DNA from 3 places in the Secundilactobacillus paracollinoides genome. Region 2 is predicted to be linked to each of the others. Evidence: predicted binding sites of a transcription regulator. Region 2 holds the regulator's gene; each other region holds the start of a gene.
The links. The regulator CtsR, encoded in region 2, represses protease genes until heat stress. The targets are predictions, from matches to a motif close to TTGGTCAAAAAAGGTCAAANA.
Positions count from the first base shown of each region.

Region 1 (10,323 bases), 620 kb from region 2:
TGAAGCCAACTTACGGTTGGTGGTTTCCATCGCTAAGCGGTACGTTGGTCGTGGGATGCAGTTCTTGGATCTGATCCAAGAAGGAAACATGGGACTGATGAAAGCCGTTGAGAAGTTTGATTACCGCAAAGGGTTCAAGTTCTCAACCTACGCCACATGGTGGATTCGTCAGGCCATCACACGTGCCATCGCTGACCAAGCTCGGACCATTCGGATCCCAGTCCACATGGTTGAAACCATCAATAAACTGATCCGAATCCAACGTCAGCTCCTGCAAGACTTAGGTCGTGAACCGACGCCTGAAGAAATTGGGGCTGAAATGGACATGCCAACGGAAAAGGTTCGGGAGATCTTAAAGATCGCGCAAGAACCTGTTTCATTGGAAACCCCTATTGGTGAAGAGGACGATTCTCATCTAGGTGACTTCATCGAAGACGATGATGCCACTAGTCCTGCTGATCACGCGGCTTACGAATTACTGAAGGAACAGTTGGAAAGTGTTCTCGACACCCTGACTGATCGTGAAGAAAACGTGCTGCGGTTGCGGTTTGGGCTGGACGACGGCCGGACCCGCACTTTGGAAGAAGTCGGCAAGGTCTTCGACGTTACCCGTGAACGGATTCGCCAAATCGAAGCCAAAGCATTACGCAAGCTCCGTCACCCATCACGTTCAAAGCAACTGAAGGATTTCTTGGAGTAGCCAACTGAATTTAACTGATACGAGAACCACGACCTGTTATGGGTTGTGGTTTTTTTTTGCTCTGGGAGTCCGTTGCATTGCGCGATTTGGCACTCCATTCCACTCACAAGGTGCATATAAGTAACAGTTGCTAAACGTTGAAATGCAGTTAAAGATAGTTTGCAATGAATCCGCCCTCGACTGCTTAAACGGCCATTGTCAGCAATGCTTGCGATGATACTTGTTCAAATTATGGCAATTAATTTGATGAGTTAGATTTCTTTGATTGACTATGTTGATGGATAACTCATTGTAGCAAATCCTAACAATGTAGCGCAGTGGAGCTGGTCGGCATTGCAGGCTGTGGTGTCGGTGTTTGTTGGCGAGGGTTCTTTCCTCGCCTACAAACACGGGAGACGGAGGAGATCCTTGAATTTCTGAAAGACATTCACTAGCTCCCCAGAGCGACCCACTACAGCCTGCAGGGCCGACCGGCGTAACGGAGCGACAATTAACCACTCATCTTAACAGGTGAAATTTCTAGTTTAACAGTAGCCGAACACAGCGTTCATGTCCTATAATTAAAGGGTAAACTAAAACAGAGGAGTCGTTTAAATATATGAATGCATCGCATCTATCACTGCGCCTGCAGACCGTCGCGGATTTTGTGCAACCTGGCGCGCGGCTGGCCGATATTGGGTCGGATCACGCGTATCTGCCGGTTCATTTAGCCAAACAGGGGCTGCTCACTAAGGCGGTGGCCGGTGAAGTTGTCCGCGGACCATATGAAAACGCGGTGAGTGAAATTGAAAAAGAAGGCCTGGAAAACGTTATTATGGCGCACTTAGCTGATGGCTTGGCTGCCATTAAACCGGAAGACCAGATCGATACGATCACCATTGCTGGCATGGGCGGGACATTGATTACCCAGATTTTGGACGCAGGGGTGGACCGTTTGCGTCATGAAGAACGGTTGATCCTGCAGCCTAACGTTGGCGAAGATAACGTCCGTCAGTGGTTACAGAACCACGACTACGGCATCATTGCGGAACGCATCTTAGCGGAGGATGGCCACATTTACGAAATTATCGTCGCTGATCCAGTTGACACACCGACAACGTTTAATCCGACACAGTTAAAATTTGGGCCGTTTCTGTTACAGGAAAAATCCCCGGTTTTACAGGATAAATGGCGTAAAGAACAGGCCCGACTGGATGATGTTATTGCAACGATGCAGCACGCCCAACAGGCACCACAGGCGAAAATCGATGCCTTTATCGCCCAACGAAATCAAATTCAGGAGGTCATTTTAAATGAAGGTTAAAGAACTCATTGACCGGTTTGAACAATTCGCGCCGAAAGCGATTGCGGAGCCAAAAGATCCAGTGGGTCTTCAGCTGGGGTCATTGGACGCAGAATTTCACCACGTTTTAGTGACACTGGATGTGCGGCCTGAAGTGGTCCAAGAAGCCATTGAAATCGGGGCAGACCTGATTTTTTCACACCATCCGGTCATGTTTCGACCAGCGAAGAATTTAGATCTCAGTGACCCGCAAAATCAGATGTATGCAGATATTTTGTCACACCACATCACGGTGTATTCAGCGCATACCAATTTGGATAGTGCTGATGGCGGGATGAATGACTGGTTGGCAGATGCGTTGAAACTCAGCGATACCACCGGTTTGTGGGACGGTGTCGTGGATCCTCAGTACATGCTGACGGTACGTGTTCAACCCATGTATGCTGACGCGGTGCGGCTAGCCATGGTTGGTGCCGGTGCCGGTGATTTAGACCGGTATGCGGGTGCCAGTTTTGAATGGAACGGGACGACCTGGTACACGCCGCTAGAAGGCGCGGATCCAGAACTTGGCCCCGTTGGTGAGCGTAACCACGTGGATGAACTCAGTATTCAAGCACGGGTTCAGGGTAACCAACTGGCTAAAATCACCCAAGCGGTAAGTGAAGTCTATCCGGGTGGTCACCCTGCCTTAGAAGTGCTGCCGTTAAAAAACGGTGGGCACCAATATTCAATGGGACGGATCGGGACGTTAGCCCAATCAATGACTGTTCGGGAATTCGCAGACTACTGTAAAACGGTCTTTCAGGTACCAGGATTACGGTTGGTTGCGCGCGACTTGGACAAACCCGTTCAACGCGTGGCCGTCCTTGGCGGCGATGGTGGCAAGTTCTTCAAGCTTGCCCAGTCAAAGGGCGCAGACATTTACGTGACGGGTGACGTGTATTATCACACGGGACATGATATGCTGGCAGCAAACTTCCCAGTAGTTGATCCGGGCCACCATATCGAAAGTATTTGTAAACCGAAATTAGCCGAATTATTTGGTAAGTGGCGGATAGAAAACCGGTGGGACTTTGAGATCAGTGTCTCACAGCTGAACACGGATCCGTTTACGTTTATTTAGCCATCGTGTTGTTGAAATTGAGATGAATTGCCCAAAAAAATCGTTGAACGATTAACGACTTGTGAAAAAGGAGTGGTATGAAATGACCTACGAAACATTAATTCCACGTTTTTTGAAGTATGTGCAAATTGAGACCCGGTCTGATGAGACCAGCGACACGATCCCGTCAACCCAGTCCCAGGTTGCGTTTTTAAACCAGCTGGCTGAAGAACTGACGGGTATCGGCTTGGACAATGTGCACATCAATCAGCAGAGCGGCTACTTGTTTGCGACGCTGCCAAGTAATCTGGATAAGCCAGTCAAGACACTGGGCTTTATTTCACACGTTGACACGGCGGACTTCAACGCGAAAAATGTGACACCCAAAATCGTTGAAAACTACGATGGCCACTCAGTGATTCCACTTGATGACGCGGGTGAATACAAGCTGGATCCAGCCGTCTTTCCAAGTCTTAAAGGGTATCAGGGCTATACACTGATCACAACCGATGGCAGCACGCTGCTGGGGTCGGACGATAAGTCTGGCGTTGCTGAAATTATTACGGCGATGAGCTATCTTTTACAGCACCCAGAAATCAAGCATGGGACGATTCAGGCCGGCTTCGGCCCTGATGAAGAAATCGGTACCGGCGCTGACAAGTTTGACGTGGCTGACTTTGGCGCTGACTGGGCCTACACCGTTGACGGTGGGCCGCTCGGACAGTTGGAATACGAGACCTTTAACGCGGCTGACGGCCGGTTGCACATCACGGGGACGAACGTGCACCCCGGGAGTGCCAAGGGCGTTATGGTGAACGCCCTGCAACTGGCCATGGACTTCCACGCCGCTCTGCCAGTCCACGACCGGCCGGAAACGACTGAGGGTCGTGAAGGGTTTTATCATATTTATAAGCTGACTGGAGACGTGGATAGTGCCGATATGGGCTACATCATCCGCGATCACGACCGTGCCCGGTTTGAAAATCGTAAACAGCTGTTCCAAAGCATTGCGGATCAGTTGAACGCTAAGTACGGCGACGGGACGGTTACGGTGACCCTTAAAGACCAGTATTACAACATGCGCGAAGTCATTGAAAAGGACATGAGTGTGGTGGAACTGGCCAAAAACGCCATGGAAGACCTCGATATTGAACCAGACATTGCGCCAGTTCGGGGCGGAACTGATGGCTCCAAGATCTCCTTTATGGGGTTACCGACACCAAACTTGTTTGCGGGTGGCGAAAATATGCATGGCCGGTTTGAGTACGTGTCCGAGCAGGTGATGGCTCAGGCGGTGGATGTCATTTTAAAGATGATCGAACTCAACGCTGAATAACAGTTTGAAAAGGGGGCTTTTGACCGACAACTCGTTGATCGAAGGCGCTCTTTTTTTTAAGATTTTGAAAGAATTTATTATTAAAGGTCAAAAAAAGTCAAACTATTATCGCTTCACTTAGAATTTATGATATGATACCAATTGTTCACAAAACACAATAAATTCTAATAATGACACTTTAAAAACTAATAAAGGATGATGACAATATGAACCCAGACATCTTGACCCAATCGGTGACGGATGCAATTTCTGAAGCCCAAAAAATTGCCGTGACCCGGCAGCAGCAAAACATTGGCGTCTCACACCTCTTTAAATTTCTGACCCAGCCAGGTGAACTAGACCGTCAAATTTTTAGTGATTTGGGACTGGACTTAACCGAACTGGATAAGGAACTTGATCACGAGATCGACTCGATCAGCAGCGTGTCCGGCAGCGGCGTTCAGTACGGCCAAAATCTGTCACCAGACATGTACCGCCTGTTACAAAAAGCCGACGACGTGCGCAAGGAACTTGGTGACGACTACGTTGCGACAGATACCCTGGTCATCGCGGTCATTCAACTGGATGGCAGCCGGTTGGCCGACTATTTACAACAGAAGGGCATCACGTTACAACAGGTGAAGAACAAGGTTGCTGACATTCGGGGAGGCGAGCGGGTGACGTCAAAGAATCAGGAAGAAAACTACAAAGCTCTTGAAAAATACGGCGTTGAATTAGTTGCCGCAATGCGCAAGGGTGAACGCGACCCTGTTATCGGACGGGACGATGAGATCCTGTCAGTCACGCAGATCTTGTCGCGAAAGACGAAGAATAACCCGGTCCTGATCGGTGAACCTGGTGTCGGGAAAACGGCCATCGTGGAGGGCCTTGCGCAACGGATCGCCCGCGGTGACGTGCCCGAAAACCTCAAGGATAAGTCGATCTTCTCACTGGATATGGGGTCATTGATCGCTGGTGCCAAGTATCGCGGCGAGTTTGAGGAACGCTTGAAAGCCGTTTTAAACGAAGTGAAAAAGAGTGAGGGTCAGATCATCATGTTCATCGATGAGATCCATAACATCGTGGGCGCTGGCAAGACCGAAGGCAGCATGGATGCTGGAAATTTGTTGAAACCCATGCTGGCCCGTGGTGAACTGCATTTGATCGGTGCTACGACGCTTGATGAATACCGGCAATACATGGAAAAAGACCGGGCCCTTGAACGCCGGTTCCAAAAGGTCCAGGTCAATGAACCTAGCGTCGAAGACACCATTACCATTTTACGGGGTCTGCGCGAACGGTTCGAAATCCACCACGGCGTCAAAATTCACGACAACGCGCTGGTTGCAGCAGCCAAACTCTCTGACCGGTACATTACGGGCCGGTTCTTGCCGGATAAGGCACTGGATCTTGTCGACGAAGCATCCGCATCAATTCGGGTGGCAATGAACTCGGCGCCAACGGAACTGGACCAATCCCGCCGGCAAATGATGCGCCTGCAGGTTGAGGAAGCCGCGTTAAAGCAGGAAACTGATGACAACTCGCAGAAACAATTGACCGACGTGCAAAAAGAACTCGCCAACGTGAAGGAAAAGGTCGATAACCTGAACGCCCGCTGGCAGGATGAAAAACAGGCGCTTGGTGCCTTGAGCGCCAAGAAGAATGAGCTGGATAAGGCCAACCGTGATCTGGCGGATGCTGAAGCGCAGTATGACTTAGACAAGGCGGCTGTGTTGCAGCACGGGACGATTCCCGAATTAAAGAAGGAATTAAACACCATGGAGCAAAAGGACCACTCTGGCGAATGGCTGGTCAGCGAATCCGTTACGGAACAAGAAATTGCTGAAGTTGTTGCTAAAATGACGGGGATCCCAGTGAATAAACTTGTGGCTACCGAACGAGAAAAATTGCTGCATTTGGCGGATAACTTACACGAACGGGTTATTGGCCAAGACGAAGCTGTTCAAGCCGTTTCGGATGCGGTCCTGCGGTCACGTGCCGGGTTACAGGACCCCAGCAAGCCGCTTGGTTCATTTCTGTTCCTTGGCCCAACCGGGGTCGGGAAAACGGAGCTTGCCAAGGCGTTAGCCGAAAACCTGTTTGACTCCGAAGAACAAATGGTTCGGATCGACATGAGCGAGTACATGGAAAAGGAATCCGTTTCCCGACTGGTTGGGGCAGCCCCCGGCTACATTGGGTATGAGGAGGGTGGCCAGCTGACCGAAGCGGTTCGGCGCCACCCGTATACCATTGTGCTCTTTGATGAAATTGAAAAGGCCCATCCAGACGTGTTTAACATTTTACTGCAGGTCCTGGATGACGGTCGGTTGACGGATAGTCAGGGGCGGACGATCAACTTTAAGAACACCCTGTTGATCATGACCTCGAACCTGGGTTCTGACATTTTGTTGGAAGGTACCGACAGCAACGGTGTGATCTCAGACGACGCGAAGAAACAGGTGGCGACGTTACTGCAACGGTCATTTAAACCGGAATTTTTAAACCGGATTGATGACACCATCATGTTTAAGCCATTGTCGTTAGCTGACATTGATTTAATCGTTGATAAACTGATTACCCAACTGTCTGACCGGTTGCAGGAACAGGATATCACGCTGACGATTACGGATGAGGCCACCCGCTGGCTTGGTCAACGCGGGTACTTGCCTGCGTTCGGTGCGCGGCCACTGCAACGCACCGTGACGAATTTGGTGGAAACGCCACTTGCTAAGCAGATCATTGGCGGCGAGATTAAAGCCCAGTCCACGGTTGAAATTGGACTGAATGAGGCAAATGATGGGTTGGCATTTACTGTCACCAGTCACGCGCCAGCAGCCACGGAGACAACTGACTAACATGGTATTAGGAAAAAGGCTGCGTTCAGGAGAACGCAGCCTTTTTTGTGATATGATGATGGAAACGATGTTTAAAAAGGAGACACCATGGGAAAACGGACTTTGGTCGTCATCGATATGCAACGTGGTGTTCGGCCACGCTATCAAGAACAGCAAACACGCGCAACCATTAACCGGCGTTTAGACTGGTACCATGAATAGCACCAAACCGTTATTTTGGTGCAACATGAGGCACCAGAGATGCCGTATCAATCGACGCCTTGGCAGTTAGTGGCGAAATTGCATGTGTCGTCAACTGATCACCGGGTGCGAAAAACGCATGCGGATTCTTTTTACAAGACTGATCTTGCCGCAATACTTGACGAGCTGACGATTTCAGATATTGAAATTTGCGGGGCTGAAGTGCCATTTTGTGTTGATGCCACGATTAAGGCCGGCTTTGATCACGGCTACCGGATCTGGATGGTCCCTGGGGCAGTTTCGATGGTGGCAAAGGCTCAGCCACTGATTCCGGAAGGGACGTTGCTGACGCACTATGCCCGTATTTGGCGAGATCGGTTTTTAACTTATGTTGATGAGTAGGGAATCGTGGAGGTGCTTCGGAGGTGTTGTTGAGCAGCCAAGGGTAAAAGGTTGTTCATTAACTTACTCTGATATAAAAGTTCAGATTTTTCATCTTTCTCTGTTATGTAGCTGAAACGCGTTACAGATGGGGAGAAAGGTTGCGTACAAGCCTGCTCAGACAGGAAAGTTAAACCCGGACTTTACTTCTTTTTCTGTTATATAGCTGGAACGCGTTCCAGAAAACTGAGGGCTACTGCGTAAGCGACTCTGGCAAAAATGCCCAAACCCAGGCATTTCTGCCAGAGTCACTTACGCGCCGCCCTCAAACCGTTTTCTTCCACGCTCTACTCCACAAAAAGACCGCCAGTCTCAGACTGGCGGTCGATGTGCACCTTTAACTTACAGGTTAAGGGTTATTTAGCTTCTGCTTTGGTATCGGAAAGACCCAGTAACTTCACACCGTTGACGATAATGATACCGGCAATGGCAGCGACGATACCGATCTGCATCGTGTTGTAGGTCATAATTTCCAATGCACCACCGATGTAGCCTAAGACTTCACCGAAGATGACTGACCAAAAGATGACAACTAAGTTTGCTTCTAAAGTTTTCATGAAAGACACCTCTCAATCAATAAAAGTTTAGCACAATCGCTTAAAAAAGCAATTGGAAAATGACGAGCAAACGAATGTTTGGTATACTGATTGGAGAAGAAAGGGTGGTTAAAAATGGGCTTTGTGCCGTTACACGTTATCAGCAGCTACAGTCTGCTTCAAAGTACAATTGAGCTCAAAACATTAGTCACTACGGCGGTTGAACGCGGCTACAAGGCACTAGCGCTCACCGAAAACAACGTGATGTATGGCACCGTTGAATTTTATCAGGCGTGTCAGCAGGCGGGGATTCAGCCAATTATCGGGCTGACATTGACTCTGGAAGGCATTCTGGCCAGTGACCAGCAGTTTCCGCTGATTTTTTTGGCTAAGGATCTAACGGGTTACCAGCATCTGATGATGTTGTCGTCGCTGCACCAGCGACTGACGGGTGATCAGACGTTGACCCTGGCGGATATAAAACCCTACATGACACACTTAATGGTAGTGACACCCACCAATGGGGAAACGGCCTACTGGCTCAATCAGGGCAATCAGCAGGCGGTCAGTGACTACCTGACGACCCTTAAGTCAGCCACGGATGACAATAGTGTGTTGCTTGGGGTGAGTGCCCAACAGTCGGCTACGTACCGCCAATTGCTCAGCAAAACGGCTGCCGATCTGCGGACACCGCAAGTGGCGTTGCCCACGGTGCAGTATCTGAATGCGGACGACCGGTTTGTGGTGAGTGTGTTGGAAGCCATTAAGGATGGCACGACCATCAGTAATTTAGCCGAGGCCCAACAAAAAACGGGTCAGTACTGGTTAAAACCAGCAGCGACGTTTGACCAGGAGTACCAAGAAGTGGGTCTACAATCGGCGGCAGAAATGACTGCGCAGGTTGCCGCTACTTGTCAGGTGCAATTGAAATTTCAACATCCGCAACTCCCACAGTTTAAAACGCCAGATCAAACACCATCTAAAACCTATTTGCGCACCCAGTGTGAAACGGGGTTAAAACAGCGGCTGACAACGAATCAGATCACGGATGCTGATCCGTACTGGGACCGACTGAATCACGAACTTGACGTGATCGACCGGATGGGCTTTGATGACTATTTTCTAATTGTTTGGGATGTCATGCAGTTTACAAAAAAGGCGGGCATCACAACTGGTCCCGGCCGGGGGTCTGCTGCGGGCTCTCTGGTGGCGTATAGTTTGGGTATCACGGATGTGGACCCGATTTTGTATAATTTGTTGTTTGAACGATTTTTGAATGAGGAACGGGCTCAGATGCCGGATATCGATCTGGATATTCCGGATAACCGGCGTGAGGAAGTGTTGCAGTATGTCCATGACCAGTACGGCCACGAACGGGTTGGGCAGATCATCACGTTTGGGACGCTAGCGACCAAGCAGGCGATTCGTGACGTGGGTCGGGTCTTTGAGTTGCGCCCCTATGAGCTCAGTGAATGGAGCGCGACGATTCCAAATCTCCTGCACATTTCGTTAAAGGAAGCGTATAAACAATCGCAGCCGCTGCAGAATCTTGTGGCGGATGCCAGTCTCAATAAGTTGTTGTTTGAAACAGCCGAAAAGCTGGAAGGGCTGCCGCGACATTACTCCACCCACGCTGCTGGGGTCGTCCTCAGTGACCAGCCGCTGACCAACATTGTGCCAGTTCAAAACGGCTCGGAGACCATGTTGATGACGCAGTACACCAAAGACTACGTTGAACAGGTCGGGCTACTCAAAATGGATTTTCTGGGGCTCCGGAACCTGTCGATCATGGCTGCTGCCCTGGGTATGATTCAAAAACAGTACGGCAAGCCGCTCCAGATCAGTCAGGTCAACCTCAATGACCAAGCGACCTTACAGTTATTTCAAAATGGCGACACGAACGGTGTTTTCC
Region 1 covers NZ_CP014912.1:2,687,995-2,698,317, forward strand. The annotation lists gene rpoD (RNA polymerase sigma factor RpoD) at 1-700, shown strand, start outside; gene AYR61_RS11770 (tRNA (adenine(22)-N(1))-methyltransferase) at 1,299-2,003, shown strand; gene AYR61_RS11775 (Nif3-like dinuclear metal center hexameric protein) at 1,993-3,105, shown strand; gene pepT (peptidase T) at 3,188-4,420, shown strand; gene clpB (ATP-dependent chaperone ClpB) at 4,627-7,254, shown strand; gene AYR61_RS11790 (isochorismatase family protein) at 7,474-7,836, shown strand; gene AYR61_RS11795 (DUF2929 family protein) at 8,232-8,432, opposite strand; gene dnaE (DNA polymerase III subunit alpha) at 8,547-10,323, shown strand, end outside.
Region 1: clpB (ATP-dependent chaperone ClpB) is a predicted target of CtsR. The motif match lies at 4,504-4,524, and genes of this name have one in related genera.

Region 2 (10,323 bases):
GTTCTGACGGAACCGTCCTTGCTTACCCTTCAACATGTGTGACAGCGACTTCAGTGGACGGTTACCTGGACCAGCAACTGGACGGCCACGACGACCGTTATCGATCAAGGCGTCAACGGCTTCTTGAAGCATCCGTTTTTCGTTTTGAACGATGATACCAGGTGCATGAAGGTCTAACAACCGCTTAAGACGGTTGTTACGGTTGATGACCCGACGATACAAATCGTTCAAGTCAGAAGTGGCGAAACGGCCACCTTCCAGTTGAACCATTGGCCGTAAGTCAGGTGGAATGACTGGAATGGTATCCATAACCATCCATTCCGGTGCGTTACCAGAAGTGACGAAGGCTTCCAAGATGTCCAAACGACGAACCGCACGGGTCCGCTTTTGGCCAGTAGCTTCCTTCAATTCTTCCTTTAATTCGGTAACTTCTTTTTCAAGGTCAACGTCGCGCAACAACTTCTTGATGGCTTCTGCACCCATCTCAGCTGTAAACCCGTTGCCGTATTCCAGTTTCTTATCACGATATTCACGTTCTGAAAGCAACTGCTTCTTTTCAAGTGGGGTGTTACCTGGTTCGATAACAACGTATGAAGCAAAGTAGATGATTTCTTCAAGTGACCGTGGGCTCATGTCAAGAACAAGACCCATTCGGCTTGGAATCCCCTTGAAGTACCAAATGTGGGTAACTGGTGCAGCGAGTTCAATGTGACCCATCCGTTCACGACGGACCTTAGAACGGGTAACTTCGACACCACAACGGTCACAAACGACACCCTTATACCGGATCCGTTTGTACTTCCCGCAGGCACATTCCCAGTCTTTGGTTGGGCCGAAGATTCGTTCATCGAACAACCCATCCTTTTCTGGTTTCAAAGTTCGGTAGTTGATGGTTTCAGGCTTCTTAACTTCACCGTATGACCAGCTCCGAATTTTATCAGGAGATGCAAGACCAATCTGCATACTCTCGAATGTATTAACATCGACCAAAGGACTGACGACCTCCTTTATTAATCTTTAGCGTTTGAGTTAGCTTCATCGGTTGTCTTAGCAGTCTTAGCCGGTGTATCAGCTGTCTTTGCGGCTGCTTCTTTTTGTTGTTCTGCGTACTTGCTTAGGGCATCAACGTTGACAACATCGTCGTCTTCGTCATCCATGTCACGCAGTTCAATTTCTTGTTTATCAGAACCAAGGACCTTCATATCAAGACCAAGTGCTTGGAGTTCTTTAACCAGCACACGGAATGATTCAGGCACACCTGGCTTAGGAATTGGTTCACCCTTAACGATGGCTTCGTACGTCTTAACACGACCAACAACGTCATCTGACTTGTAAGTCAAGATTTCTTGCAGCGTGTAAGCAGCACCATAAGCTTCAAGGGCCCAAACTTCCATTTCACCAAACCGTTGGCCACCAAATTGGGCTTTCCCACCAAGTGGTTGTTGGGTAACTAATGAGTATGGTCCGATTGAACGCGCATGGATCTTATCGTCAACCATGTGGGCAAGTTTCATATAGTGCATAACACCAACGGCAACCCGCTTATCAAACGGTTCACCGGTCCGACCATCATAAAGAACAGTCTTGGCATCATCAGCCATACCGGCTTCCTTAACAGCATCCCAGATATCTTCATCACGGGCACCATCAAAGACAGGGGTTGAAACGTGAATGCCTAACTTACGAGCAGCCATCCCCCAGTGAATTTCGAGCACTTGCCCGATGTTCATCCGAGAAGGCACACCCATTGGGCTCAGCATAATATCAATTGGGGTCCCATCAGGCATGTAAGGCATGTCTTCTTGTGGGATCACGATTGAAACAGTCCCCTTGTTCCCATGACGGCCGGCCATCTTGTCACCCACTTGGAGCTTACGCTTCTGAGCGATGTAGACCCGAACCATCATGTTAACGCCTGGTGATAACTCATCCCCGTTTTCACGAGTAAAGATCCGGACGTTCTGGATGATCCCGCCGCCACCATGAGGCACCTTAAGTGATGTATCCCGAACTTCACGGGCTTTTTCACCAAAGATGGCATGGAGCAACCGTTCCTCGGCTGACAGTTCAGTGACACCCTTAGGCGTTACTTTACCAACCAGGATGTCACCATCATGCACTTCAGCACCGATACGGATAATCCCTTCTTCATCCAAGTTCTTCAAAGCGTCTTCACCGACGTTAGGAATTTCACGGGTCATTTCTTCCGGTCCAAGCTTGGTGTCACGTGCTTCTGATTCATATTCTTCAATATGAATAGACGTGTAGACATCATCCTTAACCAGACGTTCGTTGATGGCGATCGCATCTTCGAAGTTGTACCCTTGCCAAGTCATGAAGGCAACAAGTGGGTTTTGCCCAAGGGCTAACTCCCCGTTTTCCATGGCTGGGCCATCAGCTAACACTTCGTCAGTATCAACGTGGTCGCCCACCTTAACAATTGGCCGTTGGTTGTAGTTCTTACCACCGTTTGACCGTTGGAACTTCATTAATTTGTAAGTGTCTAAGGCACCGTCTTCACGACGAACGCGAATTTCGTTGGCATCAACGTATTCAACGCTCCCATCGTGCTTACTGATCAGCGCAACACCAGAGTCATGGGCAGCCTTGTATTCGATCCCAGTCCCAACAAGTGGTGAGTGAGGATCCAATAAAGGAACGGCCTGACGCATCATGTTCGCACCCATCAAGGCACGGTTAGAGTCATCGTTTTCCAAGAAAGGAATGCAGGCAGTGGCAACAGAAACAACTTGCTTAGGTGAAACGTCCATGTAATCGACGTTTTCGATCCCAGTTTCAATGTTTTCTGACTTCGCACGGGCCATAACAAGGTCGTTCACAAACGAGCCATCATCGTTCAATGGTGAGTTTGCTTGCGCAACAACGAAGTTATCTTCTTCATCAGCAGTCAGGTAATCGATCTTATCGGTAACCTTATGCGTATCCCAGCTCACACGACGGTATGGTGTTTCAATGAACCCATACTTGTTGATGCGGGCGTAAGATGACAGACTGTTGATCAACCCAATGTTAGGACCTTCAGGCGTTTCGATTGGGCACATCCGACCATAGTGGGTATAGTGCACGTCACGAACTTCATAACCGGCACGGTCACGCGTCAAACCACCAGGGCCAAGGGCTGATAAACGACGCTTATGCGTTAATTCACCCAGTGGGTTGGTTTGATCCATGAATTGTGACAGTTGTGATGACCCAAAGAATTCTTTAATGGAAGCAACAACTGGCCAAATGTTGATCAGTTGTTGTGGTGTAACGGTTGCGGCGTCTTGAATCGACATCTGTTCGCGAACAACACGTTCCATCCGTGATAGCCCAATTCGGAACTGGTTCTGCAGGAGTTCACCCACGGAACGAATCCGACGGTTACCCAAGTGGTCGATATCATCGGTCGACCCAACGCCTTCTTGTAAGTTAAAGAAGTAGTTGACCGAAGCCAAGATATCAGCCGGTGTAATATGCTTATATTTAAGATCAATATGACCGTTACCGATCACAGGTAATTCACGTTCTGGATCATCTGGAGATTGGACCTTGATGATCTGTAACGTGACTGGTTCAGTAACAACCGCTTCATCTGAAGGAGTGTAAGTAACCGTCTTAAAGTCTTCCCGGTCAAGATAAGGGGTTAAGGTATGCAAAACATCCTTATCGATCACGGTACCCTTAGCAGTCAAAACTTCACCAGTATCTGGATCAGCCAAGGTCTCAGCCAAGGTCAGGCCCAACAACCGGTTCTTCAACACGAGCTTCTTGTTGGTCTTGTAACGACCAACAGGTGCCATGTCATACCGCTTTGGGTCAAAGAAACGGGCAGTCAACAGACTACGTGATGAGTCCGCCGTCTTAGGTTCACCAGGACGTAGACGTTCGTAAATATCCTTCAATGATTCTTCAACACGAGAATCATCAGTGTTCTTGTGAACATCCTTTTCAAGGGTGGCCATTAAACTATCGTTGTCACCGTACATCTTAATAATTTCATCATCAGAACCGAAGCCCAATGCCCGAACAAGTTCAGTCATTGGAATCTTCCGTGTCCGGTCAATTCGAACGTACGAGAGGCCCTTAGCGTCGGTTTCGAACTCTAGCCAAGCACCCCGGTTAGGAATGACTGTGGCACCATAGACGGTTCGACCATTCTTGTCAGTTTCTTCATTGAAATAAACACCAGGGGAACGGACTAATTGTGAAACGATAACCCGTTCGGCACCATTGATAATAAACGTTCCTTGTTCAGTCATCAGTGGGAAGTCGCCAAAGAAAACATCCTGTGACTTAATTTCTCCTGATTCGTGGTTTGTTAACCGCAGCGTAACGTGCAGTGGTGCTGAGTAGTTTGCATCGTGTTCACGAGCTTCATCAACGGTATATTTAGGTTCAAGTAGTTGGTAATCAACGAACTCTAACGAAAGGTTTCCTTGGAAATCTTCGATTGGCATAATGTCATCGAACATATCGCGAAGGCCTTCATCAAGAAACCATTGGTACGAATTCTTTTGGATTTCGATCAAGTTAGGGAGATCCAAAACTTCCTTAATTCGTGCGTAGCTTCGACGGGTCCGGTGCTTGCCAAATTTAACCAAGTGTCCTGCCAAGTTGTTCACCTCTCCATTTTATTCAGCGAATCGAACCAAATATTACAGTTTTGTTACATTTTTGAAAAATGCGTCTGAAAACCGAATTTTTGGCAAAAAAAATCCAAAAGAAAGAGAATTTTCTTACTTTTGGTTTTTATGAGAACCGCTACGGACAATAGATCGCAACGGCTCATTTCAATTCACAGTTACATACTGAGAGTAGTATACCTATTTAGTTTTATGATGTCAAGCGTGGTTACTCGATCAGACCGTGTAGAATCAAATCGATCAACAAGTGGACGTGTTCCTCATCTGTCAATTTCTTACCACCCAGTCGATGGAACTTACTGAACAGCGGACTCAGACTTGTCATATAGAACTCGCCAGCTTCCTCGGGCGTGATGCCTGCCCGGAGCTTAACCTTAGGCGTGCTGAAGAAGGCAGCAATCGGTGCCAAATAATCGCGCCCAAAGACCATGCCAAGTTTTTGCATGTTCTCCGGTTTCAAGTACGCAAATGAGGAGTGAATGATCGTAAACACGTCCCGCGGATGGACATCGGTCAGCACCTGACTCATTTTTATCAAATGATCCTCTGGTGTTAGGTCCTGTCCCATCTCGTTCACAGCTGTCAGCCGCTCCCGAATCGTCTCCCCCACTGAGGTGATCACTTCAATAAAAATAACTTCCTTATCCGCAAAATGATGGTACAGGGCGGGTTGCGTAATCCCCACCGCCTTCGCAATGTCACGGGTCGAGGTGTCTTGATACCCCTTCGTCAGGAAAAGACGTTGTGCTTCATCTAAAATCGCACGGTGCGTTTTTTCTAATTGGACTTCTCGTTTCAAGATCAAGTTCCTTTCTGGTTAGCGCGTGCTGCACTGCTCTCTTATACCAATACATAATCTCACGTACGCCATATTTATCTATGTTACATTTTACGCTGAGTGATTTCATTTACGCAAGTCCTAAGATTTAACCTGATCTGAGCGGTGACCATGTTAAAGGACCACCTCCTTGCGGTTTCATCAGTAGTCTGCAAGCATCCTAGCGTCGCAAGCCCCGTTAATGAGACGTTAACGGCCACCCGAGCACCGTGAAACGTCACCGATATGAAACCAAATGCCAACAGAAAAAGGGATGGCATCACTTTCGATGTCATCCCTCATTTTAAGACTCATCATGACTGATTACTTACTAGCAACTGGTTCTGATGCGTCCTTCGTTTCTTTAGTCTTAATATCTTTCACGTTGATTGTAATCTTACCTTGACGGGCACCAAGTGTAACTTGGTTGCCAGCCTTGATCTCACCAGAGAGCAAGGATTCACTCAGACGGTCTTCAATCTCCGTTTGCAGTGCCCGCCGAATTGGTCGAGCACCATATTCTGGATCAAACCCCGCATTGGCAATCACATCAATGGCAGCTGGCGTAATCTTGACCCGAATGCCTTGTTCAGCAATTCGGTTAACGACTTGCTTAGCCATCAGCTTAACGATCTGGTGCAATTCGGCCTTCTTCAATGAGTGGAAGATGACAATTTCATCGATCCGGTTCAAGAATTCAGGACGGAATGCTTGTTTCAACGTTTCACGGATAGTGGCAGCCATTGCGTTGTAGTCCTCAGACTTGTCTTCAGCAGCAAACCCAACGGTCTTTTCATCACGTAACGTGGTGGCACCCAGGTTAGAGGTCATGATCATGATGGTGTTTCTGAAGTCCACTTTCCGACCTTTAGAGTCAGTTAGGTAGCCATCATCAAGCACCTGCAACAACAGATTAAAGACGTCTGGGTGGGCCTTTTCAACTTCATCAAAGAGCACAACGGAGTATGGCTTTTGACGGACCTTTTCAGTCAGTTGGCCACCCTCTTCATAACCGACATAACCAGGTGCTGACCCGATCAACCGACTAGTGGAGTACTTTTCCATGTATTCGGACATGTCGACCCGGATCATGTTGTCTTCAGAGCCAAACATTGCTTCGGCCAAGGCCTTAGCAAGTTCCGTCTTCCCAACACCAGTTGGGCCAAGGAACATAAATGAGCCAATTGGACGATTTGGGTCCTTCAGCCCAGAACGGGCACGCCGAATCGCACGAGAGACTGCTGAAACAGCTTCTTCTTGGCCTACGACCCGCTTGTGCAGGACGTTTTCCAGGTTGATCAACCGTTCTTGTTCCGTCCGTTGCAGTTGAGTGGTTGGCACGCCTGTCCACTCAGAAACAACTTCCGCAACATCTTCACCAGTCACGTTGAGGTCATAACGGTTCTCGCCCTCAGCATCCTTGGCTTCAGCGGCCTTCTGGTTCTTCTTTTCAAGCTTTTCACGCAGATCCAGTTCCTGAGTCCGCAACTGAGCAGCCTCTTCAAACCGTTGATCCAAGATTGCGGCTTCGCGCTGATCAGACAATTCTTCAAGCTTAGCTTCCTGAGTCGACCGCTTAGATGGTTTGTCCATCCGGCTGATGCGAACCTTGGCAGCCGCTTCATCCATCAAATCAATGGCCTTGTCTGGCAAGAACCGGTCTGTGATGTAGCGTGATGAGAGCTTAACGGCTTGTTCAACCGCGTCATCCGTAATGTTGGCGTGGTGGTGGTCCTCATAACGTGACCGCAAGCCCTTCAAGATCTCGATTGTTTCATCTTCAGTTGGTTCGTCAACTTGTACCGTTGCAAACCGTCGTTCCAATGCGGCATCAGATTCAATGTACTTTTGGTATTCATCCAACGTAGTGGCACCGATTGTTTGCAGTTCACCACGCGCAAGAGCCGGTTTCAAAATGTTTGACGCATCAATGGCACCTTCAGCGCCACCAGCACCAATCAGTGTGTGCAGTTCATCGATAAACAGGATAACCTGCCCATCGTTGTAAATTTCCTCAATAACCTTCTTCAGACGGTCTTCGAATTCACCACGGTACTTGGTGCCGGCAACCAGGGAGCCCATGTCAAGCGCCATCAGACGCTTATTTTGCATATCTTCCGGAACGTCCCCAGCAACAATGCGTTGGGCAAGGCCTTCAGCAATCGCTGTTTTACCAACACCAGGTTCACCGATCAAAACAGGGTTGTTCTTAGTCCGGCGTGACAAGATCTGGATAACTCGGCGAACTTCCTTGTTTCGGCCAACCGTTGGATCCATTTGGTCGTCCCGTGCCAATTGTGTCAGATCACGCGCTAACGAATCCAAAGTTGGCGTGCCGCCCTGTTGCTTTGCGCGGCCACGTTGGGCGCCGCGACGTTTGTCTTGCGTTTCGCTGACACCAAGCTTACGCATAATCACTTTGCGTGCCTGTGCCAGATCAATGTTTAAGTTCATTAGGATACGTGAGGATAAAATCGTTTCGTCACTTAAAAGTGCCAGCAGGATATGTTCTGTGCCAATCTTAGTTGACCCGATTCGCTTAGCTTCATCGCCAGCAACCGACAGCATGTCCTTGGCCTTTGGCGAGTATAGCAGATAAGTGTCCTTATCCACGTTGCCTAAAGTGCCATAACCTGTAAACCGTTCAATTTCTTCGCGCACATCGTCTTCACTAATGGAGAACTGTTGTAAGACCTTGTTTGCGATCCCGTTCTTCTCAATAGTGAGTGCTAAAAGTAAGTGTTCAGTACCAACCGCTTGGTGCTTAAAATACTTGGCTTGCTCCTGTGCCAATGCCAATACGCTCTTTGCACTTGGGGTAAAAAGATTGTCCATATCAATTCCTCACTTTCTTAGCTTTCGTAGCGCAGATGCTTTAAAATACTGACTAAGATCCGTGCCCGTAAGCCGTTTTCTTGTGCGCGGTTATCCATCTTCAAAGTGTCTTTACTAATAATCGTCAAAATGATATTCGCTTCGCGTCTACCAATGACGTCACTTTCATAAAGTCCCTGTATTACAGCATAACCGTCTCGTTGACCAATTGAATCACCAATCGTTTCAATCAAAGAGTCGAGCACATCCGTATCATCCAAAAGATTGACTTTTTCGATCCGGATGTAGCCGCCACCCCCGCGTTTACTTTCTACCAAATAACCGTTCGATAATGTGAAGCGCGTCTTGATAACGTAATTAATCTGAGAAGGCACGACGTTAAAGAGATCGGCAACCTCAGATCGGCGAATTTCAACGTGCTCGGCGTCCGATAAGATCTGCTTTAAGTACTTTTCAATAATATCGGAGATGTTTTGATTTTGCACGCTTCTTCCCTCCATTCACCAACTCAACAATTTACTTTGACTAATGTTGACTTTCATTATACGAATCTTTGGTAAAAAAGCAAAGCATTATACTTTAATTATAACGATAAAACAGGCAAATTACTGATTTAAATGGGATTTCTTTAAATAATTTATTGAGACCCGCGCACAGAACTCAGACAATTGGGTCACACATGTCGACGTGAACTTCACTGCAGTCTCGACACCTAAAATGAAAAAGGTGAGACGGGCGCTTTAACCCTGATTACACCGGAACTCACGCCACGATGGCAGGTTTTAACAGTTGCGTTTCTTCCTATTAAAACCACCATCCCATTCACAAGCCGAAACAAAACGTCCCATCACAGACGACCCGCAGGTCATTCGTGATGAGACGTTAGTGTTTTGATCTTGTGAAACATGCGAAGCGGAAGACGGGATTCGAACCCGCGACCCCCACCATGGCAAGGTGATGTTCTACCACTGAACTACTTCCGCATCATGCCGACTAGAGGATTCGAACCTCCGACCTCCTCATTACTAGTGAGATGCTCTGCCAACTGAGCTAAGTCGGCAATTGAAAAATTGCCTATCTGCCGTTTCAAATCAGCACTGCAATTACCAATAAAAAAGCGCCCGACTGGTGGCCAGACGTGGTAATCGTCTATCGGGAAAACAAGATTTGAACTTGCGACCCCCACGTCCCGAACGTGGTGCTCTACCAAGCTGAGCTACTTCCCGATTGCTGTTTAGAAACAACAAAATGCACCCAGTAGGAGTCGAACCTACAACCTTCTGATTCGTAGTCAGACACTCTATCCAATTGCGCTATGGGTGCATAATAACTATTAAATTGTGAAACAATGCCGAGGACCGGGATCGAACCGGTACGGTCATCACTGACCGCAGGATTTTAAGTCCTGTGCGTCTGCCAATTCCGCCACCCCGGCAGGAAAATGACGCTCTAAAAGCGGAAGACGGGATTCGAACCCGCGACCCCCACCATGGCAAGGTGATGTTCTACCACTGAACTACTTCCGCACAATGCCGACTAGAGGATTCGAACCTCCGACCTCCTCATTACTAGTGAGATGCTCTGCCAACTGAGCTAAGTCGGCGAAAGTGAATTTACTATTCAATTTGATGCGGGTGAAGGGACTCGAACCCCCACGTCATAAGACACTAGAACCTAAATCTAGCGCGTCTGCCAGTTCCGCCACACCCGCGTGGTGTACCTGGATAATGAGCCGTGACAGGCTCGAACTGTCGACCCTCTGATTAAAAGTCAGATGCTCTACCAACTGAGCTAACGGCTCAAATGGAGGATACAGGGCTCGAACCTGTGACCCTCTGCTTGTAAGGCAGACGCTCTCCCAACTGAGCTAATCCTCCATAAAACGAATGGGATATCATGTGAAGCCGTTGCAGTCGACCTCGTCGAAACAACTATTTCATATTATCATCTCAAGTAATTGATGTCAACATCTTTTTTTGAGAAGGTTGAATAGTTATGCATCTCGAAACGTGTTCCTAATCAACT
Region 2 covers NZ_CP014912.1:2,069,307-2,079,629, reverse strand. The annotation lists gene rpoC (DNA-directed RNA polymerase subunit beta') at 1-990, opposite strand, end outside; gene rpoB (DNA-directed RNA polymerase subunit beta) at 1,011-4,625, opposite strand; gene AYR61_RS15775 (TetR/AcrR family transcriptional regulator) at 4,855-5,445, opposite strand; gene AYR61_RS08835 (ATP-dependent Clp protease ATP-binding subunit) at 5,788-8,298, opposite strand; gene AYR61_RS08830 (CtsR family transcriptional regulator) at 8,316-8,783, opposite strand; tRNA gene AYR61_RS08825 (tRNA-Gly) at 9,210-9,281, opposite strand; tRNA gene AYR61_RS08820 (tRNA-Thr) at 9,286-9,358, opposite strand; tRNA gene AYR61_RS08815 (tRNA-Pro) at 9,451-9,524, opposite strand; tRNA gene AYR61_RS08810 (tRNA-Arg) at 9,548-9,621, opposite strand; tRNA gene AYR61_RS08805 (tRNA-Leu) at 9,648-9,733, opposite strand; tRNA gene AYR61_RS08800 (tRNA-Gly) at 9,753-9,824, opposite strand; tRNA gene AYR61_RS08795 (tRNA-Thr) at 9,829-9,901, opposite strand; tRNA gene AYR61_RS08790 (tRNA-Leu) at 9,928-10,009, opposite strand; tRNA gene AYR61_RS08785 (tRNA-Lys) at 10,027-10,099, opposite strand; tRNA gene AYR61_RS08780 (tRNA-Val) at 10,103-10,175, opposite strand.

Region 3 (10,323 bases), 1.1 Mb from region 2:
ATGATGGTATCCTTAAACGATACAGTGCGACCCTGTGAATCAGTCAAGCGCCCATCGTCCAAGATCTGAAGGAACATGTGCATCACGTCTGGGTGTGCTTTTTCGACTTCGTCCAGCAAAATGATACTGTATGGATTCCGACGAACCTGTTCCGTCAGTTGACCAGCTTCTTCATAGCCAACGTAGCCAGGAGGCGAACCAATCAATTTAGACACTGAATGCGGCTCCATGTACTCAGACATGTCAAACCGGATCATGGCGTCCTTTGACCCAAAGAGTTCACGCGCCAGTTGTTTTGCAAGTTCCGTTTTCCCAACACCGGTTGGGCCAACGAATAGGAATGACCCGATTGGCCGACCAGTGCCGTTTAAACCGATTCGGTTACGACGGATTGCCCGCGTCACTTTATCAACGGCCTCATCTTGGCCGATCACGTGCTTCTTCAGTGATGGGCCAAGGTCTTGCAACTGCGTCTGTTCCTTGTTTGCTAACTCGCCAACAGGGATACCAGTCTTTTCCTCAACGATCTTTTGCATGTCTTCTTCAGTGACTTCAGGTGTTTCGTCAGGGGAGGCAGAGGCACTATCCTTTGTCTTTTCTAACTTATTCACCTGATCACGGTAGTAGGCTGCTTTTTCGTAATCTTCCTGCTTCAACGCCGCTTGTTTTTGGCCTTCCGCAGTATCGATCTTTTCTTGGATCGTCTTAGGGTCGGCAACGTTGATCGTCAGGTTCTTCTTTGAGCCTGATTCATCGAGTAAGTCGATTGCCTTGTCTGGTAAGAACCGGTCTTGAATGTAACGATCGGACAACTTGACGGTGGCTTCAATGGCACCATCAGAGTACTTAACGTGGTGATAGTCTTCGTACTTCTTTTGAATCCCTTTGAGGATCTCAATGGCTTCTTCAAGTGATGGTTCGTTGACCGTTACGGGTTGGAGCCGTCTTGCCAGCGCCTGATCCTTTTCGATGTCACGGTATTCATTGAGGGTAGTGGCCCCAACAAGTTGGAACTCACCACGGGCAAGGGCTGGTTTCAAAACGTTACCAGCATCCATGCCGCCTTCAGCGTTACCGGCACCCACAATTTCGTGGATTTCATCAATAAACAGGATCACGTTTGGATCTTGTTGCACTTCTTGCATCAACTGTTGCATCCGTTGTTCAAACTGACCACGAATACCAGTCCCTTGAACAAGTGAAACAACGTCTAACCGAATAATCTTCTTATTTAATAGTTTTTGGGGAACGTCACCAGCGACGATCTTGAGTGCCAGTCCTTCGACCACGGCCGTTTTACCGACCCCGGCTTCACCAATCAGAACAGGGTTGTTCTTGGTGCGTCGGTTGAGGATCTCAGTGACCCGAGCAATTTCTTTATCACGCCCAATAACGGGGTCGATTTTGCCCTGACTTGCCAGTTCAGTAAGGTCTAACCCATATTGGCCTAATAGACCACCTTGTTGGTTATTACGACCTTGGCCGTTACCACCGGTTGGGCCTTGCGGCTGAGTAGGTGGCACTTGCTGTTGAAACCCTTGCTGACCGTTGTTTGGGGTACCACCGTCCTGCATTGCGCGGAAGATGTCGTCTAAGTTACCGAACCCAAATGGATCTTGTGCCATTTGCGTACCTCCGTTTCCGGAATTTGGATTTTTTGGCTGCTGATCTTTCAGGAGCTGATAACAGTTCTGACAGAGATCAACTTGCTGCCGTTGGCCATTAACGTTTAAGTACAAATGAATTGTGGCTTCGCGTTGATGGCAATTTTGACAGAGCATATATTGACTCCCTTCTATATAAAGTAGTCAAGCCAATTGGCCAAACAATGCGAGACTGTTTGACCAATACTGACCATTGATTTAATTATACCCTAACTTGACCTTGAAGCAAGCAGTTTGCTTCAAAAATTAGCACTCTTTGATTCCAGTGCTAATCACACTGTAAGTTGTATAACATTTAGGCTTTAGATGCAAGTCATGTGCTTTAACGCGACTGATAATAGATGGTGACGGTTTTTGTTAGCGACGATTGCCACCAGATTGAACCATTACGTCAGGTCCATACCGACCTTGTCGCGAAATGATGAAAGGTGTCCGCTCACTAAAATTATTTTGTCCAAAATTGTCATGCTGACCAAAATAGGGGGTTCAAAGATAATCGGGTTTCATCTATAATAGACAGGTTGTTTTAAACGGCGTAACATGGTGACATGGGTTTCAGAAAAGGGGGGATATCGCCAGTGGACAAGGACTACACGAAGATGATGGAACAGCTGAAAGACGGCGAATTAGACGAGTTTGTTGTGAAACCGGATGAGTTTATGAGCTTCTATCCCGCCTACATGAATTTCGAGTTTCGTAAGCGGGTCATTGGTAAGGCTGACAAACTTGGGATTCTCACTTATCACTATGATCATGACCAAACTTCATAAAAACAACAATGTAAGCGGTCACTATTTGCTTACATTCGCTTGTATTTTAGTGAATAAATTGATATTCTTAGGATAAAGGCAAGTTTTCCCATCAATTCGAAGAAGCGGGGTTCCTTGAACTTGGTGGCAACAGCGCCCTAAAAGAAAAAATATTGTGCTCGTAAAAGGAGATCGATGACTATGGAAAAACGCAACTTTCACATTACCGCAGAAACAGGGATTCATGCTCGTCCAGCAACTTTATTAGTTCAAGCTGCCAGCAAGTATAACGCTGACATTACCCTTGAATACGAGGGCAAGTCCGTTAACTTGAAGTCAATCATGGGTGTGATGTCTCTCGGTGTTGGTGCCAACACTGACGTCACCATCGCTGCTGACGGCGACGACGAAAAGGACGCCATGAAAGACGTTGCTAAGACCATGAAAGAGGAAGGCCTGTCTGACTAATGCCAAGTCGGGTACTTAACGGAATCGCCGCCAGCGATGGTGTTGCGATTGCCGAGTCATATCGGCTGGTAGATCCGGACCTGTCTTTTGATAAGGTCAAGATCTCTGATGTTAATGCCCAGGCAACCAGGTTATCCGCTGCGCTTGTTGCGTCTAAACGTGAATTGGCGCAGATCAAAGAACATGCTATTCAAACAATGGGTGAGGATGAAGCCACCGTTTTCGACGCGCACCTCGCCATTCTGTCCGATCCAGAAATGATTCGGCAGATTGTTAAACAAATCCGTGACCAGCGGGTGAGTGCCGAGGAGGCGCTGACCGTTGTCACGGATTCGTACGTTAAACTGTTTGAAAACATGCAGGATAACCCGTATATGCGTGAGCGGTCTGGCGATATTCGGGACGTGACAAAGCGGGTATTAGCGCATTTGCTGGGTGTTGAATTGCCGAATCCGGCGCTGATCGACCATGAAGTGATCGTGGTCGCTCATGATCTGACCCCAAGTGATACGGCTCAATTAGATCGCCGATTTGTGAAGGGGTTCATTACCGATATCGGTGGGCGAACCTCTCACTCCGCAATTATGTCGCGAACGCTTGAAATTCCAGCGGTTGTTGGTACCAAAGAAGCAACGTCACTGATTGAAGATGGCCAGCCACTTATTTTGGATGGCATTCACGGCCAGGCGATTTTGCAGCCAACAAGCACTGAACGTCAGGAATACCACGATATGGCAATCGATTATCAAACACAGCGGATCGAGTGGCAGAAACTGCAAGACAAGCCAAGTGTGACGAAGGATGGTGTCCACCACGTTCTAGCTGCCAACATTGGGACACCAGAGGACCTGACTGCCGTAAAGACAAATGGGGCTGAGGGTGTCGGCTTATTTCGCAGCGAGTTTCTGTACATGAATGCCAATAATTGGCCAACCGAAGATGACCAGTTTGAAGCCTATAGGACCGTTGTTCAAGGCATGGCGGGCAAACCCGTTGTCGTGCGCACCATGGATATTGGTGGTGACAAGGGGTTGCCTTATTTGGACATGCCAAAAGAAATGAATCCGTTTATGGGCTACCGGGCGATTCGGATCAGCCTAAGTAAGACGGCAATCTTTAGAACCCAATTACGGGCGCTGTTGCGGGCATCGGCCTATGGTGATCTTGGTATCATGTTTCCGATGATCGCAACACTTGATGAGTTTCGCTCGGCAAAGCGGATCACCAAGGAGGAACATCAGAAGTTGCTGGATGACGACGTTCCGGTAGGCGACCCGCAGTTGGGCATAATGGTTGAGGTGCCGGCTGCCGCTATTTTGGCCGATCAGTTTGCTAAGGAAGTCGATTTTATGAGTATCGGCACGAACGACCTGATCGGGTATTCAATGGCTGCTGACCGCACGAATGAACGCGTTTCTTACCTTTATCAACCCTACAACCCAGCGATTTTACGTTTGATCAAACACGTGATCGATGCCTGTCATCAGGAGGGCAAAATTGCGGCCATGTGCGGCGAAATGGCGGGTGACCAGTTGGCAGTCCCAATTTTGGTCGGCATGGGCTTAGACGAGTTCTCAATGAGTGCAACAAGCATTCTAAAAACACGGGCGTTGTTTCGCCGGTTAGATTCGGCTAAGATGGCTGTTTTAGCCGATAAGGCGATTCATGCTGGCACCAATGAAGAAGTGATTAAATTGGTGGATGAATTCGTGTTTTAGAGCGTGTAGGAAAACGGGAGGAAGCGGAGGGCCTTTCGAATGTTAGGTGATAGTCCGTTGCATTCCGCAATTTGGCACTCCGTGTAGTGGCTCGCGACTGAGCTAACTCGATTTCTGCTGCGCAGCTCTCGAGTGGATCTCAATCGTCTCGCACATCAGTAACCGACCGAAGAACGGTCGCTAACTGATGTCGACACCACAGCTCCGTGCCAAATTGCTGCATTCTACTCACGTTGAGCTTATTTTTACTACTAGTTAAGCATCACATTGGTGTTAAACCAAGTTTGAAGAGAATCCGCCCTCGACTGCTAGTAAGGCAATTAACAGCAATGCTTCTCATGATGTGTCTGTCACCAGTAACGATTAATATAGAGGTTTCGTGATACCACTTTTGAAGACTTATTAACTGTGATGACCACTGTCAGCATTGCAGGGTAGTGGAGCCATCCGGCATTGCAGGCTCTGTGGTTGTCGGTGGTCGTTAGCGGCCGTCCTTAAGCCGGTTACGAACACGGGAGACATAGGAGATCTTTGAATTTCTAGTGTATATTGCGGAAACGTGTTCCACAGGCCTGCTCCACACTCTTACTTCAGCCTGCAGGGCCGAACGGTGGAACGAAGCGACATTAAGTGCTACTTTGAATCACCCAACAATGGAGAGTACCCATTGCGGAGCGCGTTTCCACTATGGAAAATAGATAGAATTTTTCAGTTTTCCGAATTACGTTTCAGCACAGCTGACAAGAAAAATTATGTGAATAAAAAACTAACATCCTAAAAACACAAAAGCACCAGCCCAAAATCCAGGATAGGAATTTGGGCTGGTGCTTTTGTGATGCATAGGGTGTGCACGGGTTCGTGATGCAGACGAAATAAACAACGCTGTGGCTTGACACCAGCTCGTCAGTCACGTAAGATACTTGTAAAATCATATTATATGGGATATAGTATGTATTCACCAGGTCCTAACGGCGAGATCAGCCAATGGCATTGACTTCAAAAAAGACTAGTAACAGGTGGTTAATTGAAGTTGACAGGACTCGTTCAACTCGGTAGGATAGGGTAACTTTTCAATTCAAGACAATTGGTTATTTGATTGGCGGTTGCGTTACGGCGCAAAATGCTATATAGTTAATTACTGAAGTAACTAACCTGTCAATTTGTTAAATTGTTAAATTTACATGCCAATTTACGAAGTTATCGGCCGTTTGGCTTGGACTAACGCTAAAGAGGGCGTATGATTAATTGTGATAACATGGGCGTTTGAAGTCCATTATTAGACTGTAGAAGCGGTACAGATTTAATAAGTTCTGTCCGTTATGTTGAACTAATTTTGTTGGGGGGATCAGCGTGAACATTGGACTATTTACGGATACCTACTTCCCTCAGGTAAGTGGTGTTGCCACATCCATTAAAATTTTAAAACACGAGCTTGAAAAACAAGGGCATAGAGTCTACATTTTCACGACGACTGACCCGCATATTGAGCGCGACGTATATGAACGCAATATTTTCCGGTTCCCAAGTGTGCCGTTTGTGTCGTTTACTGACCGGCGCATCGCGTTTCGTGGGCTGTTTCATGCCTATCAAATTGCGAAAGAACTGGATTTAGACATTATTCATACGCAAACCGAGTTCTCAATGGGGTGGATCGGCAAATTTGTGGCGCGGAACCTTAAGATTCCGTGTCTGCATACCTACCATACAATGTATGAGGATTACCTGCACTATGTGGCTAACGGTAAAATTTTAAAGCCGGTGCACGTTAAACAAATGACGCTTGCGTTTTGTGCCCATTTAGATGGCGTGGTTGCGCCAAGTGATCGTGTGATCGATACGCTAACCGGGTATGGTGTTAAGACACCGATTCGTGTCATTCCAACTGGCATTGTCTTGGATCAGTATGCGCAGCCAAGTGCGCTAAATGTTCGTGAAACTTACAACATTTCACCAGATGCACCGCTGATTTTATCACTCAGCCGGCTTGCGTTTGAAAAAAATATTAAAGAAGTTATCGATGGGATGCCAAAGGTGATCGACGAATTGCCGAACGCCAAGATGTTGATCGTTGGTGATGGTCCAGCCCGGGAAACACTCGAACAACAGGTTAAGAATCTGAAACTAGACGACCACGTTATTTTTACCGGTGAGATCAATAACGACAAGGTTGCCGCATTTTACCAAGCTGCCGACCTCTTTGTCTCAGCTTCTGAATCAGAATCTCAGGGACTGACCTACATTGAGTCGTTGGCAGCTGGCACCAAGATCGTTGTCAAACACAGCCCATATACTGATGACCTGTTGGCGGGCGATACGCTTGGCAGTATCTTTGCCAGCTTTGATGAGATGGTTGCCGATATGGTGCATTTTCTTAAGGATCCTGTTATTAAGGACCAAGAAACGCTTAAGAAAACGTTGCACGATTCGTCGTCAGATGCGTTTGGCGAACAGGTCGCTGCGTTTTATCAGGACTGTCAACTCGCTTACGAGCAAGTTCATGAAGACTCAGCTGGAATCAGTAACTAAGTGTAGAAGACTGGAAAAGGCAGAAATTCGGGACGAGTTTTTGCCTTTTTGCGTGTTTTATTTTGAGTGATACTATCAGTTGGGGTGTTAGGCTAGCGGTTGGGGTTACAACGACTGCGGATTATGATGAGGAGTGCCAAATGTTAAAGATAACCATGTTTTCAACAGCGGATAAAGTTGCCGGTCAGGGCGTTGGCAGTGTCTACGTCGAACTGTTGCGATTGCTGCGAACACAGGCAAATGATGAATTGAAGATTCAGGTCAACACCTACGGACGGGCTGATATTAGTCATTATCACACCATCAATCCGCAGTATTATTTATCGACCTTTATGCCGAATCGCGGCCGCAAGATCGGGTTCGTTCATTTTTTGCCTGAAACACTTGAGGGGAGTCTTAAACTTCCTCGACTGTTTAAGGGGATTTTTTACCGGTATGTCATTGCGTTTTATAAACGGATGGATCAGCTGGTCGTGGTGAACCCCAGTTTTAAGGAAAAATTGATGGCGTATGGGATTTCAGAGGCAAAAATCACTTATATTCCTAACTTTGTCAGCAGCAGTACCTTCTATCCAGTGACGGATAAGAAGCGGACTGAGTTGCGGGAACAGTATCATTTTCCCGATAAGTTTACCGTTCTAGGGTCTGGTCAAGTCCAGGTTCGAAAAGGGGTCCCAGACTTTATCGAATTGGCAAAACGCAATCCCGATATGCAGTTCATTTGGACGGGAGGCTTTTCCTTTGGCCGGATCACAGACGGTTATGCGGAACTGAAGAAAGTGGTTGATGATCCGCCGGCTAACCTGAGCTTTCCAGGAATCGTCGACCGCAACAAGTTAGTGGACTACTATAATATGGCCGATGTTTTTCTGTTACCGTCCTATAACGAGCTCTTTCCCATGTCAGTTTTGGAGTCCTTCAGTACCCATACCCCAGTCCTGGTGCGTAACCTTGACCTGTATGATGCCATCTTAAAAGGTGACTATCTTGGCGCTGATGACGTTGACGAAATGGATCGAGATCTCCATGAACTGCGCGATGATCCGGCGGCTCTACAGGCGTTGCAGGATAAGGCAAAGGACGCTGCTGATTACTATTCCGAAGATCGACTCGTTAAGATCTGGGTCAAGTTCTATCAGGATCAAGCACATCTACGTAAAAGAGGATAGAAACTATGTCGAGACGTAATAAACTGGTACTGGTCCTGATGCTGATCTTAGGACTTGGCGTTTTTGGGTATTCCCTGCGCGACATCAAGATCAGTATTTTGATTCATGACTTTACCACCATTAATCTTTGGTGGCTGGCAGTAGCCATCGGCTGTATGTGTGTGTACTTCGGCCTTGAAGGACTGATCGTTAAGCTGCTGGTTGAGAAACGATTAGGAAAATATTCGTACAAGAGCGCGCTGCGGATCCCGTTGATCGAGCAGTTGTTTAACGGCATTACACCGTTTTCTTCCGGTGGGCAGCCGGCCCAGTTAGTGGCGATGCTGCAATCGGGTGTTGATGGTGGTCGGGCAAGCTCCATCCTGCTGATGAAGTTCGTTGTCTTTCAGGCGATGATTGTCATCAACTTCCTGATTGCCTTGATCATCGGCTTTCATTACATGGTCGCTAAAATGAGCTACCTAGCACTCTTTGTAGTGTTAGGCTTCATTATCCATTTTTCAGTCATTGTCGGCTTACTGCTGATCATGTTTTGGCCGCGATTTACTAAAAAATTAATTAAGGTCGTGACCTGGCCGCTCAAGTTCTTTATGAAACCGGAACGGGTCTCGAAAAGGGCCGCGAACCTGGATAATAAAGTGGACTTGTTTTACGACGAAAGTGTGCGACTACTCAGTGAGCGTAAGTTGCTGATCGAAGTGGTTATCGTGACGTTCTTTCAACTCCTGTTCTATTACCTTGTCCCATACTTTATCATGCTGGCACTTGGCTATTCACACGTCAACGCCGTTATGGTCACATGCCTGCATATTCTGATCATCATGGTGATCTCCATCTTCCCAATTCCGGGTGGTGAAGGCGGGGCGGAATATAGTTTTGAAGTTTTATTTAGAAGCTACATTACCAACTCCAGCAAATTAGTGTTGGCCATGCTGTTGTGGCGGATCCTGACGTACTATTTTGGAATCTTTGCCGGTATCGGCGCTCTGGGTGTGAAACCGGACCCGTTGAAACCGCATGACCGCCAGAAGATCGAAAATGAAGAAGCAAAAGAAAAGGGAGCAAAAACACCAAAGTAAGCTTGGCCGATGGCTGGGCTTTTTTTAGAGGGTGAAGGAAAACGGGTGAGACCAGAACGTAAGGCACGGGCGTGATAAATCCCGGTCCTGGATTTGTCACACCTGCGCCTTACGTGGCCGGTCTCAGTTTTCCGAAACCCGTTTCGGCACGGTTGCCAAAAAAATACTGCTTAGTCGGTTTGGAATGAGTCAAAAAAGTGGCACAAAAGCCACACCTAAACCAACGGCAACTCAACACCGACGTGCCTCGTAACCCCTGACAGATCAAACGTTAACACCAACCAACAAACCGGCACTCAGCCTGACACTCAAGCTTGATTCAACGCCTTGTTTCATGGTACACTTTTTAGGCAAACATACGTTTTTAAACGGTAAGGAAATGGGGGACGATCACACCATGTTTCAGTATTTAGAGGGCCGGATCACCGACGTTCAACCCGCGTACATCGTGGTTGACGTGCACGGCGTTGGCTACCTCGTTCGAGCCGCCAATCCCTATCAGTACGAGGTTGGTGATCAACTTGTGCGCGTGTACGTGCACCAGACGATCAGTGATACCGCCCAAGTATTATATGGATTTGCGACTTTGGATGAGAAAAAACTTTTCGAAAAACTATTAGCGGTTTCTGGCATCGGTGCTAAAAGTGCGCTTGCCATTCTTGCTAACGGCGATCAGGCCGCAATTATTCGGGCCATTCAAGATAACGATGTTAAATTTTTAACCCATTTTCCGGGCGTTGGGAAAAAGACCGCGCAGCAAATTGTGCTTGATCTTAAAGATAAACTGGAAGACCTGGGTGAGGTTGGGTTATTTGCCACGCAGCGTGAGCCCGAAACACCAACCTCAGACAATCCGCAGTTGGCGGATGCCTTGGCAGCACTGACAGCACTTGGTTATCGCGATCGCGACGTGGCAAAACTCGAAGCCACTTTGAGCCAAGAACCAGGCA
Region 3 covers NZ_CP014912.1:3,120,067-3,130,389, reverse strand. The annotation lists gene AYR61_RS13830 (ATP-dependent Clp protease ATP-binding subunit) at 1-1,781, opposite strand, end outside; gene AYR61_RS13825 (hypothetical protein) at 2,243-2,434, shown strand; gene AYR61_RS13820 (phosphocarrier protein HPr) at 2,615-2,881, shown strand; gene ptsP (phosphoenolpyruvate--protein phosphotransferase) at 2,881-4,599, shown strand; gene AYR61_RS13810 (glycosyltransferase family 4 protein) at 5,950-7,125, shown strand; gene AYR61_RS13805 (glycosyltransferase family 4 protein) at 7,266-8,294, shown strand; gene AYR61_RS13800 (lysylphosphatidylglycerol synthase transmembrane domain-containing protein) at 8,300-9,373, shown strand; gene ruvA (Holliday junction branch migration protein RuvA) at 9,771-10,323, shown strand, end outside.
Region 3: AYR61_RS13830 (ATP-dependent Clp protease ATP-binding subunit) is a predicted target of CtsR. The motif match lies at 1,838-1,858, and genes of this name have one in related genera.